DNA from 4 places in the Halomonas sp. BN3-1 genome. Region 3 is predicted to be linked to each of the others. Evidence: predicted binding sites of a transcription regulator. Region 3 holds the regulator's gene; each other region holds the start of a gene.
What was found. The regulator sigma-54, encoded in region 3, starts transcription at its own class of promoters, with help from an activator protein. The targets are predictions, from matches to a motif close to TGGCACNNNNNTTGCTNT.
Positions count from the first base shown of each region.

Region 1 (4,804 bases), on a different contig from region 3:
GGCCGTGGGTGATGGCGGGGTTGATGGTGTACTTGGCCACATAGCGGCGGGCACGCAGGTTGTCGGCGCCACGTTCTTGATCTTCCGGCAGTAAACCACGCTGCACCTTCATCTTGTGAGCGGTCTGCCAGGTCCTGCACACCACCTCGCCGACGCGTCCCATGGCCTGGGAATCCGAGGCGATCATCGAGATGACGCCGAGGTCATGCAGGATGTCCTCGGCGGCGATGGTCTCGCGGCGAATGCGCGAATCGGCGAAAGCCACGTCCTCGGGAATATTGGGGTCGAGGTGATGACACACCATCAGCATGTCCAGGTGCTCGTCGACGGTGTTCACCGTGTAGGGCCGGGTCGGGTTGGTCGACGACGGCAGCACATAGTCCTTCGAGCAGGCGGTGATGATGTCCGGTGCGTGGCCGCCCCCGGCGCCTTCGGTATGGTAGGTATGGATGCCGCGCTGCTTGAACGCCGCCAGGGTGTCCTCGACGAAACCGGACTCGTTGAGGGTGTCGGTGTGGATCGCGATCTGGACGTCGTAGCGCTCGGCCACGCTCAGGCAGGTATCGATGGAGGCCGGGGTGGTACCCCAGTCCTCGTGCAGTTTCAGCCCCATGGCGCCCGCTTCGATCTGGGCCTCCAGCGCTTCAGGCAGACTGGCGTTGCCCTTGCCGAGCAGACCGATGTTCATCGGCAGGCTGTCGCAGGCCTTGAGCATCTGATGGATGTGCCAGGCCCCCGGCGTGCAGGTGGTGGCGTTCGATCCGGTGGCAGGCCCGGTACCGCCCCCCAGCATGGTGGTGATGCCGCTGGCCAGGGCCTCGTCCACCAGCTGCGGACAGATGAAGTGCACGTGGGCGTCGATGGCGCCGGCGGTGAGGATCTTGCCCTCGCCGGCGATGACCTCGGTGCCGGGTCCGATCACGATGGTGACGTCCGGCTGGGTGTCTGGATTGCCGGCCTTGCCGATGGCGGCGATGCGCCCCGCCTGGAGGCCCACGTCGGCCTTGACGATGCCCCACCAGTCAAGGATCAGGGCATTGGTGATGACGGTGTCCATCACCGTCTGGTCGAGACGCTGGCTCTGCCCCATACCGTCACGAATGACCTTGCCACCACCGAACTTGACCTCGTCGCCGTAGTGGGTGGCGTCCTTTTCTACCTCGATCCACAGCTCGGTGTCTCCCAGGCGCACCCGGTCGCCGACGGTGGGGCCATAGATGTCGGCATAAGCCTGACGACTGATCTTCATCGGGCGTCCTCCTGACCGCTGTCGCCGCTGTGTGCGCCCGTATCGTCCAGCGCGCCCATGACTTCACCGCGAAAGCCGTAGATATGACGACGTCCGGCGAAGCTTACCAGGGTGACCTCACGGCTCTGCCCCGGCTCGAAGCGCACCGCGCTGCCCGCGGCCACGTCCAGACGAAAGCCCCGCGCCCTGTCGCGATCGAACGCCAGTGCCGGGTTGGTCTCGGCGAAGTGATAGTGGGATCCGACCTGAATCGGTCGATCTCCGCGATTGGCCACCTCCAGCGTGACCCTGTCGCGACCCTCGCACAGGGCGATGTCACCGTCCTTCAGTTGGTATTCTCCGGGGATCATCCCGCGCCCTCCCTATTGGTATCAGCGTATGAGCCTGTCGCGTCGCCCCCGGATCAAGCCGGGGCCTGGCAACCTCACGAGATCGGGTTGTGCACCGTTACCAGCTTGGTGCCGTCAGGAAAGGTGGCCTCGACCTGCACCTCGTCGACCATTTCCGCCACCCCTTCCATCACCTCGTCACGCCCCAGTATCTGGCGCCCTCGGCTCATCATCTCGGCCACACTCAGGCCTTCCCGGGCACCCTCCATGATCTCGCAGCTGATCAAGGCCACCGCCTCGGGATAGTTCAGCTTGAGCCCCTTGGCGCGTCGCCGCTCGGCCACCAGGCCAGCGGTAAACAGCAAGAGCTTGTCCTTGTCACGCGGTGTCAGCTCCATCCTTTCATCCTCGATGTTGGTCAGGGTGGCCAGGGGTCGCCTGTCCCGCCCGGCATGACATTCAGGTAAACCAGATGCGTGGCACACAGGCCTCGCGATCCATCAGCATCGGACGCAGCAACGTCCAGGCCGCCTCGCACAGCGACCAGGCCTCGCGCCGCGAGTAACCGAGGTAGCGCAGCAGCAGGACGCCATCACGCACAGTGACGGCCCAGCGCTCGGCTTCACCAGCGCCGGGACTGCCGGCAAGGTCATTCCCTCCCTGCCCCAACCCTTGGCGCAGACGTTCGATCGCCGCGGACTCGTCTTCGAGCCCGACCGCCCACAGGGTTGCCTGGACGCTGCACCCTCGCTGCCCCCAGGCGCCGTGAAAACGACGATGGTCAGGGTCGAGGGGCTGGCGCTCGATCCACAGTGGTCGTCCGTCCCGGGATAACCGAAAGCGCTGTTCGAGGTGGCCGCTGGCAAACGGCAGGTCACTGGCCGGCCGGCCCAGCGCCAGCACCTCCCAGCCCAGGCAGCGGGCGCTGCCGGAAAGCTCGATCTCGGTGGCCTGCACCCCTCGCGAGCCGTCGAAGGCGATGGTTTCCTGGGGCAACCACTCGAGCAGCCCGCCCTCCTCGACCACCAGACGAGTGCGCTGGGACCAGGCCACGGCGTTGCGGTCGGCCCGATACAGCTTGTTGGCCGCCGGTGTGGTCAGCAGCGCCCGCGCCCCCGCGCCCACCCGCGCCTGGATATCCAGGATATCGCCGCTGACCAGGCCCCCCGGGGGATGCAGCAGATAGACGTGGCAGGTGCCGTCGCGGCCTTCGGGATAGAAGGGACGCTGCACCCGCAGGGGGCCGCGATGATCCACTCGATAGAGGCGAGTGGCCTGGCCATCATGGCGAAAGCCGAGATCGAGGCTGGCCTCCCAGCGCCGTCCCTCGTCGAAGCGATGGCCGTGCCGATCGGTCGAATCCTGTGTTGTCTGCGCGCTCATGGCTCTCCCGGGCGGTCCGTCGAGTCGGCGTGGCAAGCGAAAGTAAAAAAGGCCACCACCATTGCCCAATCAAGGTGCAAGCCCCGTACCAGCTTCTCAAATCTCTATTTTTCTACTTATTTTTCAATTTCTTATTAAACAGCCAAGGATTGCACCAGAGAAAAGCACGCCTTTGGCCGCGCACAAAAAAAGTGCGCAACCTTACGATTGCGCACCATTGATGTGCAGCGATTCATCCTGATTGACGCGCTACCGCTCAGACGGTCAGGTAGCGCTTCACCACGGCGTCGTCGAGCTCACCGATATCACCGACGGCGACTCTCCGCCCGCGATCGAGGATGGCGAAGTGGTCGGCGAAGCGACGGGCAAAGGGCAGTTTCTGCTCCACCAGCAGCACGGTCAGCCCATCATCGGCGATCAACCGACGGATGACTTCGCCGATCTGGGCGACGATATTGGGCTGGATGCCCTCCCCCGGCTCGTCGAGGATCAACAGCTTCGGCTCGATCACCAGGGCGCGCCCGATCGCCAGCTGCTGCTGCTGACCGCCGGACAGATCGCCGCCACGCCGGTGACGCATCTCCTTGAGCACCGGGAACAGCTCATAGATCCGTTCGGGCACCTGGCGCAGGCCATCACCACGGGCGGCAAGGCCAGTGCGCAGGTTCTCCTCCACCGTCATCAGCGGAAAGATCTGGCGTCCCTGGGGCACGTATCCCACGCCCAGGCGTGAGCGATCCTCGAGGCGACGGCTCTCCAGCGCGACACCGTCGGCGTAGCGAAGCTCACCGCCGGTGATTGGCACCTCGCCCATGATCGCCTTCATCAGGGTGGTCTTGCCGACGCCATTGCGACCCAGCACACAGGTACAGGCCGCCCTGGGCACGTCGAGATCGAGATCCCACAGGGTGTGGCTCTCGCCATAGAACTGATTGAGCCCGCGAATGCTCAGCATCGATCCACCTCCTTGCCTGTCTCCTGCCCCCACCGGCCGCAGACCTTCGCCCACAGCGTGGCCAGCCTGCCGCGGGATGCGCCGTCCGCCCAGTACAGCGCTCTTACCGAAGACTGCTGAGGTACCCGCTCCAGTCCGATCATGCCGCCTCCTCGTCGCCACCCAGGTAGACCTCGATCACCCTGGGGTCGCTTGCCACCTTGTCCATACTGCCCTCGGCCAGCACCGAGCCCTGATGCAGCACCGTCACCGTGCGGGCGATCGAACGCACAAAGCCCATATCGTGTTCCACCACCACCACCGAGTGCTTGCCGGCGAGGCTCAACAATAGCTCTGCGGTACGCTCCATCTCCTGCTCGGTCATCCCCGCCACCGGCTCGTCGACCAGCAACAGTCGAGGGCGCTGCATCAACAGCATGCCGATCTCGAGCCACTGCTTCTGTCCGTGGGACAGGATGCCCGCCTGGCGGCGACTGAGCGACGCCAGGCCCACCGTCTCGAGCACCTCCTCGATTCGCGTCAGCACCTCCCCGGTCATGCGCGCCTTGAGCGTCGGCCACAGGCTCTTGTCCATGGCCATCGCCAGCTCGAGGTTCTCGAACACCGTCAGCGCCTCGAACACCGTGGGCTTCTGGAACTTGCGCCCGATGCCGAGCCGGGCGATCTCCGGCTCGTTCTTGGTCAACAGGTTGTGGCGGCTGCCGAACCACACGCTGCCCTGATCCGGGCGCGTCTTGCCGGTGATGATGTCCATCATGGTGGTCTTGCCGGCACCGTTGGGGCCGATGATGCAGCGCAGTTCGCCGTCGTCGATGGTCAGGTTGAGATCATTGATGGCCTTGAAGCCGTCGAAGCTCACCGACACGTCCTCGAGATAGAGGATCGGGC
Region 1 is NZ_PYVV01000006.1:101,410-106,213, forward strand. Features, by position in the region: gene ureC (urease subunit alpha) at 1-1,249, opposite strand, end outside; gene C9F12_RS10180 (urease subunit beta) at 1,246-1,599, opposite strand; gene ureA (urease subunit gamma) at 1,674-1,976, opposite strand; gene C9F12_RS10190 (urease accessory protein UreD) at 2,038-2,961, opposite strand; gene urtE (urea ABC transporter ATP-binding subunit UrtE) at 3,218-3,916, opposite strand; gene urtD (urea ABC transporter ATP-binding protein UrtD) at 4,056-4,804, opposite strand, start outside.
Region 1: the regulator sigma-54 is predicted to act here: its motif matches at 3,035-3,052, upstream of C9F12_RS10190 (urease accessory protein UreD).

Region 2 (4,804 bases), on a different contig from region 3:
CCCACCCGCTCAGGAGCAGCGATGAATCCTCAGGACCTGGAACGCCTGGTTACCTTGCCGATGCCTTTCGGCAAGCATCAAGGTACCTTGATCGCCGATCTGCCCGGGCCTTACCTGGCGTGGTTTGCCCGGGTCGGGTTTCCCCCCGGAGAGATCGGACGCCTGCTGGCGCTGATGCACGAGATCGACCACAACGGCCTGAGCGACCTGCTGGAGCCGTTGCGACGCCGCGGCTGAGCGGCGCCACCTGGCGGGGAGAACCGGTCGCCGTCGTCAGACAGCGTCCTTGTCGGTCGAGGTCAGACAGCATCCTTGTCGGTCACGCCGGGTCGGATACGAATGACCTGCTCGAGGGGGGTGGCTGAAGACAGCTGCCATCGTCGGTCAGACAGCGTCCTTGTCGGTCTCGCCGGTACGGATACGAATGACCTGTTCCAGCGGGGTGACGAAGATCTTGCCATCACCGATCTTGCCGGTGTTGGCGACCTGGACGATGGCTTCGATGACCTGCTCGGTCATACCGTCGTCGACCGCCACCTCAAGCTTCACCTTGGGCAGAAAGTCGACCACGTACTCGGCTCCCCGGTACAGCTCGGTGTGGCCCTTCTGACGGCCAAAGCCCTTCACTTCAGTGACGGTGATGCCCTGAACACCGATCTCGGAGAGCGACTCGCGGACGTCGTCGAGCTTGAATGGCTTGATAATCGCGGTCACCAGTTTCATGGCGGGTTCCTCATCCTGTCCGTGTGGGGGCGGCGTCGGTCGTGCCTGGCGCCAACCCGTTGGCGGCGCGCCGTTGCGCCTGTCCTGACTAGTGTGACAAAGCATACCCCTGGCGAACAGCAATAAAAAAGGCCCCCGAAGGGGCCAGGAGGAGCACGCCAGCTCACTGGTGTCGCGGGTAAGCTCAGGCTTACTTCTTGGCGACGTTAAACTCGGGGTAGGCTTCGAGACCGCATTCGGCCAGGTCGACGCCTTCGTATTCTTCTTCTTCGCTGACACGCACACCCATGATTGCCTTGATGATCAGCCACACGACCAGGCTAGCGATGAAGACCCAGGCGAAGATGCCGATGATGCCGAGCATCTGGGCGCCGAAGGTGGCGTCGGCGTTGTTCAGCGGGACCGCCAGGACACCCCAGATACCGGCCACACCGTGGGCGGAGATGGCACCGACCGGATCGTCCAGGCGCAGCTTGTCGAGGACCACGATGGCGACCACCACCAGGATACCGCCGACTGCACCGATCAGGGTGGCGCCGAGGGCCGTGGAGGACAGCGGGTCGGCGGTGATGGAGACCAGGCCAGCGATGGCGCCGTTCAGGGCCATGGTCAGGTCAGCCTTGCGGAACCAGATCTTGGCCAGGATCAGCGCGGCGATGACACCCCCGGCGGCGGCAGCGTTGGTGTTCACCAGCACCTGGGCCATGTTGTTGGCGGAAGACACGTCGGAGAGCTTGAGCTCGGAGCCGCCGTTGAAGCCGAACCAGCCCAGCCACAGGACGAAGGTACCCAGGGTCGCCAGCGGCATGTTGGCACCGGGGATGGCGTAGATGGCGCCGTTCTTGCCGTACTTGCCCTTGCGCGGACCGAGCACCAGCACACCGGCCAGGGCTGCAGCGGCACCCGCCATGTGGACAATGCCGGAACCTGCGTAGTCGGAGAAGCCTGCTTCGGACAACCAGCCGCCGCCCCAGGTCCAGTAGCCGGAGACCGGATAGATCACGGCGGTCATGACCACGGCGAAGGCCAGGAAGGCCCACAGTTTCATGCGCTCGGCGACAGCGCCGGAGACGATCGACATGGCGGTGGCCACGAACACGACCTGGAAGAAGAAGTCGGCGCGGGCCGAGTAGTAGGGCGCGTCTTCACCACCTGCCAGCACCGCATCGACGCTGTTTTCGGCGCCGATCAAGAAGCCGAGGTTGGGGATGAAGCCGCCGGCGTCGGAGGAGTACATCAGGGCGTAGCCCACCAGCAGATACATGGTGCAGGCGACCGCGAACAGCACGATGTTCTTGGTCAGAATCTCGGCGGTGTTCTTGGCCCGGACCAGGCCGGCCTCGAGCATGGCAAAACCGGCGGCCATCCACATGACCAGGGCGCCGCAGATAAGGAAGTAGAAGGTGTCCAGCGCGTAGCTGAGTTCACTGATATCGACCATGGAAGTGTCTCGCTATATTTTTATCGGAAGTCGGGTCAGGGGACGGGGATCAGACCGCGTCGGAGCCGCGCTCGCCGGTGCGAATGCGGATGACGTCTTCCAGCGGCGTGACGAACACCTTGCCGTCACCGATCTTGCCGCTGTTGGCCGCGTTGCAGATGGCTTCCAGCACGCTGTCCAGTCGGGCCTCGTCGATCGCAACCTCGACTTTCACCTTGGGCAGAAAGTCGACGACATACTCGGCGCCGCGGTATAGCTCGGTGTGGCCCTTCTGGCGGCCGAAGCCCTTGACCTCGGTCACGGTGATGCCCTGGACGCCGTTGTCGGCCAGCGCCTCGCGGACGTCGTCCAGCTTGAAGGGCTTGATGATGGCGGTGATCAGTTTCATGGCATGGCTCCCTACGTGCATAAGGTGGCGGCTTGTTTCCGCTCGGTGCATGGATATCTATGCATAGCGATATACGTGCCATAAATTTGGCAAAAGCTTTGTTTACAATGGCTTGTGGTTGTTCTTGAAAGCTAGAGACGAAAAACACCCGCGAGTTTGCGGCACTGCATCAAAGTTAATGCACTGTTTTGGTGCTGGCGCGTATTGGTGGTGCGTCATTGGCGAGCATGTTGTGCTGGGTGGAGCAATGGGTCGCGTGCTGGTATCAGGGAGTCGCCAATGCGCCGGGCGTCGCTGGGCAAGGGCCACGAAGCATGCGTTGGGCGCCCGGCTTGCGTATCCTGTCGGCAACGGAGTTCCCATCGACGTTTCAAGGAGAGCCATCATGGTCAGTCAGGATCGCATCAGCCGTTTGGCACAGCAGATCGGCGAGCGCTTGCAGGGCGCCTCCCAGGCCCCGGAAGACATCCAGAAGGGGGTCCAGCAGGTGGTGCGTGGCGCCTTCGATCGTCTCGAACTGGTGTCACGCGAGGATTTCGACATCCTCATGGACGTGTTGCAGCGCACCCGCTCCCGGGTCGAGGCGCTGGAAAAGCAGGTAGCGGCGCTGGAGAGCCTGGTCGAGGAACGTGCAGCGCCCGCTAGCGAAACGACCGCGGCGCCAGCCGTGGCCGAGGAAGCCGCCGAGGTACCGGTGCCGCCGGTGCCGGAACAGGGCAAGCAGGACGAGGCGTCGAGCGGTTCAGCCGACAAGCCCTCCGCCTGAGGCTTCGGACGCAGAACGTCACAAGATATGCCGGCCCGCCCTGGCGGGGGGCCGGCATGCGGCGCCGGTGAGGTGGGCGTGCTCTACTGGTCATGAGCCTTCCGTCAGGCAGGGAGCCCATGACGCTTGCCATCATTGCCACCCGTGCGGGACTGGGGCTGGACGCCCCCGAGGTGCAGGTCGAGGTACACCTGGCCAACGGCCTGCCGGGCATGACCTTGGTCGGCCTGCCCGAGACCGCAGTGCGCGAAAGCCGCGAACGGGTGCGCAGCGCCCTTGCCACCTGCGGCCTCGACTACCCGCTACGTCGAATTACCCTGAATCTTGCTCCCGCCGATCTGCCCAAGGAGGGTGGACGCTTCGATTTGCCCATCGCGCTGGGTCTGCTGGTGGCTTCCGGTCAGTTGCCCGCCGCCGCACTGGAGGGTGTCGAGTGCGCCGGCGAACTGGCCCTCGATGGTCGGTTGCGGCCGGTAGCCGGCATGCTGCCCTTCGCCATGGCCACCCGTCAGGCCGGGCGGCGCCTGATCCTGCCCGAGGCCAACGCCGATGAGGCGGCCCTGGTCAATGGCCTGGAGGTGCTGCCGGCGGCACACCTGCTCGACGTCGTCGCCCACCTGGCCGGGCGCATTCCCCTCGCTGCTCACCTACCCGCCGCACCGCCGCAAGACGGGCCTGCGGCGCTGGATCTGTGCGATGTGCGTGGCCAGTATCAGGCCCGGCGAGCGCTGGAGGTGGCGGCGGCGGGTGGGCACAACCTGTTGTTTGCCGGGCCGCCCGGCACTGGCAAGACGTTATTGGCCAGCCGACTGCCCGGGCTTCTGCCGCCGCTTGGCGATGACGAGGCGCTGGAGGTAGCGGCGATTCGCTCGGTGTGCGCGCTTCCCCTGTCCGATGGCTTTGGCCGTCGTCCGTTTCGCTCGCCTCACCACACCGCCAGCGCGGTCTCGCTGGTCGGTGGCGGCTCGCGTCCGCGGCCCGGCGAGATCTCGCTGGCCCATCGCGGCGTACTGTTTCTCGACGAGTTGCCGGAGTTCAGTCGCCAGGTGCTGGAGGTATTGCGCGAGCCGCTGGAAAGCGGCGAGATCCATATTGCCAGGGCCAGCCACGAACGACGATTTCCTGCTCGTTTTCAACTCGTTGCCGCAATGAATCCTTGCCCCTGCGGCCATCTGGGTGATCCGCGTCAGGACTGTGTATGCACCGCGTCCCAGATCCAGCGCTATCAGGCGCGCCTGTCCGGCCCCCTGCTAGATCGCATCGACCTGCAGGTGGAGGTGCCGGCGCTGCCGGTGGAACAGTTGACGTCGCATCAGCCGGGGGAAAGCACCGAGATGGTGCGCCGACGCGTGATGGCGGCGCGTCAGCGTCAGCAGCAGAGGGGGACGCTCAACGCCCAGCTCGCCGGCGCCGCGCTGGAGCGCGCCTGCGCCCTGGAGGTGGCCGAGCGCACCTGGCTGGCGCAGTCGCTTGAGCGCCTGCGGCT
Region 2 is NZ_PYVV01000011.1:71,306-76,109, forward strand. Features, by position in the region: gene C9F12_RS15500 (DUF3820 family protein) at 22-237, shown strand; gene glnK (P-II family nitrogen regulator) at 385-723, opposite strand; gene C9F12_RS15510 (ammonium transporter) at 914-2,164, opposite strand; gene C9F12_RS15515 (P-II family nitrogen regulator) at 2,214-2,552, opposite strand; gene C9F12_RS15520 (accessory factor UbiK family protein) at 2,938-3,318, shown strand; gene C9F12_RS15525 (YifB family Mg chelatase-like AAA ATPase) at 3,438-4,804, shown strand, end outside.
Region 2: the regulator sigma-54 is predicted to act here: its motif matches at 2,616-2,633, upstream of C9F12_RS15515 (P-II family nitrogen regulator).

Region 3 (4,804 bases):
CGCAACGACCAGGGACAACTGTCACTGGCGACCGCGACCGGCTCACGTGCCTACCTCGAGCAGAAGCCATCCCCGGAAGAACCGGTGGTCAAGGGCTGGGGCCGCAAGGTGATCTACCACGTGGCCGAACGCCGCATGGAGCTGATCGACCAGGCTGAGCTGCACAAGGCCAATGACACCTTCGACGGTGCCTATCTGGAGTACTTCCTCGATCGCCGCGTGGTCCAGGCCCGCTCCAGCGCCCAGGGCGTCCAGGGCGAACAGCGCATTCGCATGACCCTCGAGCCGGAAAGCCAAGGAAACTGATGAAGACTCTCCACGCTCGCCATCTGGCCAAGAGCTACAAGAAGCGTCGCGTCGTCCAGGACATCAGCCTGTCGATCGAGCAGGGCAGCATCGTCGGTCTGCTGGGCCCCAACGGGGCCGGCAAGACCACCTCCTTCTACATGATCGTCGGCCTGGTCAGAGCCGACGCCGGCAGCATCAGCATCGATGATCGGGACCTGAGCCGCGCGGCCATGCACCAGCGCGCGCTGGCCGGTATCGGCTACCTGCCTCAGGAGGCTTCGATCTTTCGCAAGCTGTCGGTGGCCGACAACATCATGGCGATCCTCGAGACCCGCAAGGACCTCGACCGCGAGGGCCGAGAAGCACGTCTCGAGCAACTCCTCGAGGATTTCCACGTCAGCCATATTCGTGACAACCCCGGCATGAGCCTGTCCGGCGGGGAGCGGCGCCGGGTCGAGATCGCTCGCGCCCTGGCCACCGAGCCGGCCTTTATCCTGCTCGATGAACCCTTCGCCGGGGTCGACCCGATCTCGGTGGGCGAGATCAAGTCCATCATTCGTCAACTCAAGGCCCGCGATATCGGCGTCCTGATCACCGATCACAACGTGCGCGAGACCCTCGATATCTGCGATCGTGCCTACATCGTCGGCGACGGCCAGATCATCGCCGAGGGCAGCGCCGAGTCCATCCTCGCCAACCAGCGCGTCAAGGAGGTCTACCTGGGCGAGAACTTCCGCCTCTAGACCGCAGGGCCGCCCGACAGCCGCAGTCGCAGTCGCAGTCGCATCAAGCGGCCGCAACACTTGCCAGCATCAGCATCCAACCGCCGGCCCCGAAAGGGTCGGCCTCACCTTGCACACAGGGCCTCCCTCGAAAGAAGCACCTCCCCCCTACCAAGTTGTTCCACATCGACCTTTACACTCCCTCCCACAGGTCAAAAAACACCAACTTGGCAAGATGCTTGCATGTCTGATGACTCGTCGTTAGGGTAAAGCCTTTCGACAACACTGGTGGATCCCGACCCATGGCCCTCAAGGCGTCACTGCAGCTGCGCATCGGTACCCAGCTGACCATGACCCCGCAACTGCAACAGGCGATCGGCCTGCTGCAGCTTTCGACCCTGGACCTGCGCCAGGAGGTCCAGCAGGCGCTGGAGGCCAACCCCATGCTCGAACTCGAGGACGAGTTCGGCGAACAGCAGACCAGGGAAGCCGTGGAAGATGACTGGGCGGATCAGATTCCCTCGGAACTCAGTGTGGACAGCGACTGGTCCGACACCTACCAGGACCTGGGCACCACCCCCGCCGGCAGTGGCGAGGCGCCGGATTTCGAGCGCCAGGCAAGCTCCCAGTCACTGCACAGCCACCTGAGCTGGCAACTGGCGATGCTCGACGTCAGCGACCAGGAGCGCCTGATCGCCGAGAGCCTGCTCGACGCGGTCAACGCCGACGGCTATCTCGAGCAGACACTGGATGACATTGCCCAGGGGCTCGAGCAAGACGGTCGTCGCCCCCCTCCCCTCGCCAAGGTGGAGGCGGTGCTGGTTCGGCTGCAACAGTTCGAACCGACCGGAGTGTTCGCCCGCGACCTGCGCGAGTGTCTGATGCTGCAACTGGATAGCCTGCCTCGCGATACCGTCCTGCTGCCCCAGGCCGGACGACTGGTAAGACAGTTTCTCGAGGCGCTGGCCAGCGGCGACCGACGTCTGCTGAAGCGCCGACTAGGACTCGATGACGACCAACTCGACAGCGTCATCGAGCTGATCCGGAGCCTCGACCCACGTCCCGGCAGCCAGTTCGGTGACAGCGATAACGACTACGTCATACCCGACCTGGTGGTACGCCACACCGAAGAGGGCTGGCGCGTTGAACTCAACCCGGATGCAATGCCCCGACTGCGCATCCAGCCCGACTACGCTGCACTGATTCGGCGCGCGGACAAGAGCCAGGACAACCAGTTCCTCAAGGACCACCTGCAGGAGGCGCGCTGGCTGATCAAGAGTCTGTCCAGCCGCAACGACACCTTACTGAAGGTCGGCCGGGAAATCATGGTGCGTCAGATCGACTTCCTCGAGCAGGGAGAAGCGGCCATGAAACCGTTGGTGCTGGCCGATATCGCAGACAAGGTGGAGATGCACGAGTCCACCATCTCCCGCGTGACCACCCAGAAGTTCGTGCACACGCCTCGCGGCGTGTTCGAGTTGAAGTATTTTTTCTCGAGCCAGGTCGGCCAGGATGGCGACGCCCATTCCAGTACCGCCATCCGCGCCATGATCAAATCGTTGATTCAAAAGGAACCTGCCCGCAAACCTCTGTCGGACAGCAAACTGGTGGAATTGCTGGCGGAAGACGGCGTCAATGTCGCCAGACGCACCGTGGCAAAGTACCGGGAAGCCATGAATATTCCGTCTTCCAGCGAGCGCAAGCGACTGCGCTGAGGCCTTGCGCTGCGGCGTCGCTAGCCTAGTTATCGGGAAAGCGCAAGCACTTGAAATTTCGCATGACATCTGCGTCTTTCTGCGTAGCGTCGAGGGGGTTTGCAGGATCGGAAAAAGGGTTACAATCAAGCCACCACCCGAAAGAGCAAGGAGCCTGTCATGCAAGTCAACATCACCGGCCACCACGTCGAATTGACCGATCCCCTGCGTGACTACGTACAAGAGAAGCTCACCCGTGTGGAGCGCCACTACGACAACATCACCAACGTCCAGGTGACCCTCTCGGTGGAAAAGGAACGCCAGCTGGCCGCCTGCACCCTTCACGCCGCCGGTGCCGACCTGCATGCCGAAGCGCAGGACGGCGACATGTATGCTGCTATCGACGCCCTTGCCGACAAGCTGGACCGCCAGCTGGTCAAGCACAAGGAAAAATCCCAAGCCCGCGCCCAAGGCGCCGGAATTCGCTGACTCTCATGACATTGGAAGCCATTCTCCCTCCCGAGCGCACATTGTTCGATGTCCCGGGAGGCAGCAAGAAGAGGGTGCTGGAGTTTTTCAGCACCTTCATTGCGCAGAACACCCCGAGCCTGGACAGCCAGGAGGTCTTCAGTCGGCTGATCGGACGTGAGCGCCTGGGCAGTACCGGCATAGGCAATGGCGTCGCCATTCCCCATGCCCGCAACCCCCACTGCAAGGCGCCCATCTCCGGCTTCCTCAAACTCGCGGAACCTGTCGACTTCGATGCCATCGATGGTGAGCCCGTCGATCTGGTGTTCGTACTGCTGGTACCGGAAGAGGCCGACGACGCCCATCTCGCCCTGCTCGGCCAGGTCGCCGGCGTCATGAACGACGCCGACACACGTCACCGTCTGCGCCACGCCAGCTCCCAGCGCGAGCTTCACGAGCGCCTGCAGGAAGCCATCCGCCAACAGGCGCCAGGGGACGACACTCCCTCCTGATCGCGGCCTTGCCTAGGCCATCAGCAATGGACGCCTGCCCAAGGAGACAGGACATGCAGCTCGTGATCATCAGTGGTCGCTCCGGCTCGGGAAAGTCCGTGGCCCTTCAAGCCCTGGAGGACCTGGGGTTCTACGCCATCGACAACCTTCCCGCGACCTTGCTGGGCGCCCTGGTGGACGAGCTGGAAAACGGTCATTCCCGCCGTATCGCCGTCAGCGTCGACGCCCGCAACCTGCCTGAGGCACTGGAACGCTTCCCCGCCCAGCTGGCGTCCCTCAAGCAGAGTCCGATCGACTGCCAGGTGGTCTACCTGACCAGTGATGCGCGAATTCTGCTCGAGCGTTATTCCCACACGCGGCGCCGTCACCCCCTGACCCGTGATAGCGACATGACCCTGGCGGAAGCCATCGAGTCCGAACAGAAGGCCCTTTCGGGTATTCGAGACCTGGCCGATCTGGTCATCGACAGCTCTCGCCTGTCGGTGCACGAACTGCGTTCGCGCATCGCCGAACAGGTCGCCGACCACCGCAGCGGCCAGTTGAGCCTGACCGTGGAGTCCTTCGGCTTCAAGCGTGGCGTGCCGCCGGATGCAGACATCGTGTTCGATGCCCGCTGTCTGCCCAATCCCTACTGGGAACCATCGCTGCGTGATGCCAATGGCTGCGATCCCAGCGTCATCGACTTCCTCGAACGCTATCAGGACGTCGCCGACATGAAGCGCGACATTCTCGCCTGGGTGCGCACCTGGCTACCGCGCTATCAGCAAAGCCAGCGCAGCTACCTCACCGTGGCGGTGGGCTGCACCGGAGGACAGCATCGTTCGGTCTACCTGGCCGAGGGAATCGCCTCGGCCCTGGCCGACCAGCATCCCCGCGTCCGTCTACGCCACCGCGAACTCGGCCAGCAACGCCGACTGGACAGCGGAGGACTCTAGGCGTGGCCCGACGCACCCTGACCCTGACCAATCGTCGTGGCCTGCATGCACGCGCCGCGACACGCCTGGTCACCTGCTGCCAACCCTTTGACGCCACCGTCACCGTCCACCATGGCAGCCGCTCGGGTGACGCCGCCAACATCATGTCGCTGCTGATGCTGGCCGCCCCCTGCGGAACGGAACTG
Region 3 is NZ_PYVV01000001.1:155,071-159,874, reverse strand. Features, by position in the region: gene lptA (lipopolysaccharide transport periplasmic protein LptA) at 1-306, shown strand, start outside; gene lptB (LPS export ABC transporter ATP-binding protein) at 306-1,031, shown strand; gene C9F12_RS00710 (RNA polymerase factor sigma-54) at 1,313-2,725, shown strand; gene raiA (ribosome-associated translation inhibitor RaiA) at 2,885-3,193, shown strand; gene ptsN (PTS IIA-like nitrogen regulatory protein PtsN) at 3,199-3,684, shown strand; gene rapZ (RNase adapter RapZ) at 3,738-4,619, shown strand; gene C9F12_RS00690 (HPr family phosphocarrier protein) at 4,622-4,804, shown strand, end outside.

Region 4 (4,804 bases), on a different contig from region 3:
ACCAGCGTCTCCCCTGGCTCGCTCAGGCAGGCAGCGGCCAGCGGCATGCGCAGGCGCGAGTCCACCACGACCCTAAGCGGCTGGCGTCGGGCGATGACTTCGGCGTCATCGAGCCCGAGCTGATCGGCACGCACCGTCAGCCGCGAGTTGTCGAAGATGATCGAATCCACCCCGGTGAGGATGGCGCAGCTCTGAGCCCGCAGCCGCTGGACGTCACGCCGAGCCTCGGCACCGGTGATCCACTGGGACTCGCCGGAGGCCATGGCGGTACGGCCGTCGAGGCTCATGGCGAGCTTGAGGCTGACCCGTGGACGCCCCCGGGTCATGCGCGACACGAAGCCGGCGTTCAATACCTGGGCGTCCGCCTCGAGGCAACCGAGCCTTACCTCGACCCCGGCGTCACGCAGGCGTGCGATACCGCGTCCCGCCACCTGAGGATTGGGATCCTGCATGGCTACCACCACCCTGGCGACACCGGCCTTGATCAAGGCATCGCAGCAAGGCCCTGTGCGCCCCTGGTGGGAGCAGGGTTCCAGCGTCACGTAGGCGGTGGCGCCTCGGGCGTGCTCACCGGCAGCCTCGAGTGCATGGACCTCGGCGTGGGGTTCCCCGGCGCGCTGATGGTAGCCGTCGGCCAGATGCTTGCCGTGCTTGACCAGTACGCAGCCGACCCTCGGATTGGGCATGGTTGTGTAGCGACCGCGTTCGGCCAGCTTCAATGCCCTGGCCATCCAGGCTTCATCCTGGCCTGGCGTGATGTCCGTCGGATTCATGTGCTCTCCCCGGTGTCGGGCGAGAAACTCGGCTCCTGGGCCAGGCGGTCGATCTCGGCGCGAAATTCGTCGATATCCTGAAACCGTCGATAGACTGAGGCAAAGCGGATATACGCCACCTGATCGAGGCGCTTCAGGGCATTCATCACCTCTTCACCGACCACCCGCGCCTGGACCTCGCGCTCGCCCCGTGCGCGCAGGTTCTGGCGGATACGTTCCACCGCCGCCTCGATCGACTCGGCGCTGACCGGGCGCTTTTCCAGCGCCCGCAGCATGCCGGCCCGCAGCTTGATCTCGTCGAACACCTCCCGCGAGCCATCGGCCTTGATGATCCGTGGCATGATAAGTTCAGCGGTCTCGTAGGTGGTGAAGCGCTCGCCGCAGCCAGCACACTGCCGCCGTCGGCGCACCTGATCACCTTCGGCGACCAGCCGGGAGTCAGTCACTCGGGTCTCTTGGGCGCCACAGAAGGGGCAATGCATAGCGGACAGTCCGGCAGGAAAAATATGTCGCCATAGTGTAACGGCTGAGGCCAGCCCCGCCCAGCGCAATGGCCCAGGTCATCCGCGATTTCAGCTGAGTTGGCACGCCCTGTGCTTGATACTTTCTTTCTAGCCGTCAATGAAATGGCGAGCGCTCACGGGGCAAGGCGCCCCCACGCCTGCGGAGGACACCATGGCAAGCCACCTCTCCCCCCTGGAACCCGACGACTTTCGCCAGCGTGCCGCAGAGCTGCTCGCGCCTCTCTATGGTGCACGCAGCGAAGAGGTCCTGCGCCGTCTGCTGCGCCTGATCGACGCGCAGGGGGCCGGGTTGAGGCACCGTCATGGTGCACGCCAGACGCTGTGGAGCGAGCAGGACCAGTGGCTGATCGTCTATGGCGACTCGCTGCTGGATGCCGACAAGCCCCCCCTGGCGGTACTCGATGAGTTCCTGAGCAAGCGCCTGAAGACCGTCTTCAGCGGTGTCCATGTGCTGCCCTTCTTCCCCTGGAGCAGCGACGACGGCTTCTCGGTGATCCACTATCGCGAGGTCGACCCGAAACTGGGCGACTGGCGCGATATCCGGCGCCTGGCCAGTCACCATGATCTGATGGTGGACCTGGTGCTCAACCATGTCTCGCGGGAATCGCTGTGGTTCGCCGACTATCTCGGCGGCAACCTGCCCGGGCGCGACTACTTCATCGAGATGGACCCCGATACCGATCTCAGCGAGGTGGTGCGTCCGCGCAGCTCGCCGCTGCTGGTCCCCGTCAGTACCCGCCGTGGCGTTCGTCACCTGTGGGCGACCTTCTCCGAGGACCAGATCGACCTCAACTTCGCCAACCCCGACGTGTTGATCGAATTCGTCGGCATCCTGCTGTTCTACCTGCAGCAGGGCGCCCGCATCGTCCGGCTGGACGCCGTCGCCTTCCTGTGGAAACGCCCCGGCACCCGCTGTATCCACCTTCCCGAGACCCACGCGGTGGTGCGGCTGTTGCGGGCGGTGGTCGACCACGTCGCCCCCGGCACCCTGATCATCACCGAGACCAATGTGCCCCACGCCGAGAACATCAGCTACTTCGGCCTGGAGCGACAGGACACGCCGCCCGACGAGGCCCACCTGGTCTACCAGTTCCCGCTGCCACCTCTGTTGCTGCACACCTTGACCAGTGGCGAGGCCGGCACCCTGGCGCGCTGGCTCGACAGCCTGCCCGAGCTCCCCGCCGGCTGCAGCTATCTGAATTTCACCGCCAGCCACGATGGCATTGGTGTGCGCCCGCTGGAAGGCTGGCTGGAAGGCCACGAGATCGACGCCCTGGTCGCCTTGATGCAGCGCTTCGGTGGCTTCGTCAGCATGCGCCGGCAGGCCGACGGCAGCGACAGCCCCTACGAGCTCAATATCACCTGGTTCGATGCCATGAGCGGGACCCGGCGCGGACCCGACCCGTGGCAGGTCGAGCGCTTCCTGTTGAGCCAGCACCTGATGCTGGTGCTGAAGGGTATCCCCGGCGTCTACCTGCACTGCCTGACCGCCACCCAGAACGACCACGACGGGGTCGAACGCAGCGGACGCCTGCGTTCGATCAATCGCAAGCGCTGGGACCGCCAGGAGCTGGAACCTCTGCTGGACAGCCGTCACACGCCGACCCGCGAGGTGTTCTTCGCCCTCACCCGCCGTCTCGAGATCCGTCGCAGGGAACCCTGCTTCCACCCCGATGCGGCCCAGACGGTCATCCCCACACCACCGGAGCTGCTGGCGATCCAGCGCGGCCCCCTGGACGATGGCCGTCGACTGTTGGCCATTCACAACGTCACCGATCGGCCTCAGCCACTGGTACTGGACGGCCTCGACCAGTCCGGCTGGCAGGACCTGCTGGAAGGGGGCGCCTGGCAGCCCGTCGACACCCTGGCCCCCTATCGTTCACTGTGGCTGGTGCGCACCGACAGATAAGTCGCCGCACGCTCGGTGTATCGCACAACAGCGCGGCCCTGGCGCTTTCACTGCCCGGCGACGTCAGCGGTCGAACCGAAGGCGTTTGCTGCTGTCCTAGTGCGAGTGATTCTCGCTTGTCGCGGGATTCGTCCTACAAGATGCCGGAGAGTAACGACATGCCCCGCCGCCCCCGACTGCCCCGCCTGCCCGACCTGCCCCGCCATCAGCGTTCCTTCATGACCCTGGCGGCGGTGGCCTTCGGCCTGATGCCACTGTCCAGCGTCGAGGCCGAGGACCACCCCGCCCCCATCGAGGCGCTGGAAGAGGAAGGTCTTGAGGTGCACGGTGAATTCGACGCGCCGGGTGGGCTCAGCGGCTTCGCCGCCAGCCATCGCGGACAGCCGATGACCATCTTCGTCACCGAGGATGGCGAGCACGCCATCGTCGGCAATCTGATCGATGCCGACGCCAACAATCTGTCGGAGGCGCCGCTGGAGCGCCTGGTACGCGGGCCCCAGGACGAGACCACCTGGCAGAGCCTTGAGGACAGCGCCTGGATCGCCGACGGCGATCCCGACGCCGAGCGCATCGTCTATGTGTTCACCGATCCCAACTGCCCCTACTGCACCCGCCTGTGGCAGCAAAGCCGGCCCTTCGTCGAAAGCGGCCAGGTCCAGCTACGCCACGTGATGGTCGGTATCCTCGACCCCGAAAGTCCGCGCCAGGCGGTCACGATGCTGGCCGCCGAAGACCCTCAGGCCGCCCTCCGCGCCCATGAGAGCGGCGATCCGATTGAGCCCATGCGCCAACTGCCCAGAGACCTGGAGCAACGCCTGCAGAGCAACCATGAACTGTTTCGCAGCTTCGGCATGGTGGCGACCCCGGGCATCGTCTATCGCAACGAAGGCAAGCTCGAGATGAGCCAAGGCCTGCCCAGCGAAGAACTGTTCCATACCATCATGGGGCCGGAGCCCGACTGACAGGGTTCATCAAGGCGCTGGCACCAGGCCCCGGGCGGGGCCTGGTGCCAGCGCGATTTAGGCTTTATCCGAAAAGTCGACGAGCGATGGTTAGACAAGGCAAAAATCGGTGAGAAAGCGCAGTTTACGTGGTGTAAATGAGCATTTTGACCTGATTTTTAACGCCGTATTACCGAGCGCAGACACTTTTCGTCAAAGCCTTAGACATCCCCCGCGTTATCGGCCTCCACCGCGCTATAAAGTTGTTCGGGCAGGTCCGGCAAGGCCGCCCGCACGCGGTTCCAGCTGGGGATAAAGGGCTTCTCCCTGGGGTTGTCGAGAAAGGCGTTACCGGCCTCGATCAGATTTGCCGCAAACAGCTCCACCGCCTGCTCCTCGGCATGACGGTCCAGGCTCAGCCCGTTCATGGTGGCGTCGTGGTCGTAGGCCTCGATCAGGTCGAGGGCAAGGCGATAGTAGGTGGCCTTGAGGGTACGAAAGCCTTCCGACGAGAAACCCACACCCTGGGTGGCCAGCTTGCGATAGAGCGCCTTGGCGATATCCAGGCTCATGCGGTTGAGCCCGGTGGCCGCGTCATCGGCAGACACCGGTTGATGCTTGTGGTCGTAGACGTCGGCGATATCCACCTGACACAGC
Region 4 is NZ_PYVV01000002.1:332,008-336,811, reverse strand. Features, by position in the region: gene ribD (bifunctional diaminohydroxyphosphoribosylaminopyrimidine deaminase/5-amino-6-(5-phosphoribosylamino)uracil reductase RibD) at 1-773, opposite strand, end outside; gene nrdR (transcriptional regulator NrdR) at 770-1,255, opposite strand; gene C9F12_RS04870 (sugar phosphorylase) at 1,449-3,206, shown strand; gene dsbG (thiol:disulfide interchange protein DsbG) at 3,365-4,168, shown strand; gene C9F12_RS04860 (glycosyl transferase) at 4,369-4,804, opposite strand, start outside.
Region 4: the regulator sigma-54 is predicted to act here: its motif matches at 1,356-1,373, upstream of C9F12_RS04870 (sugar phosphorylase).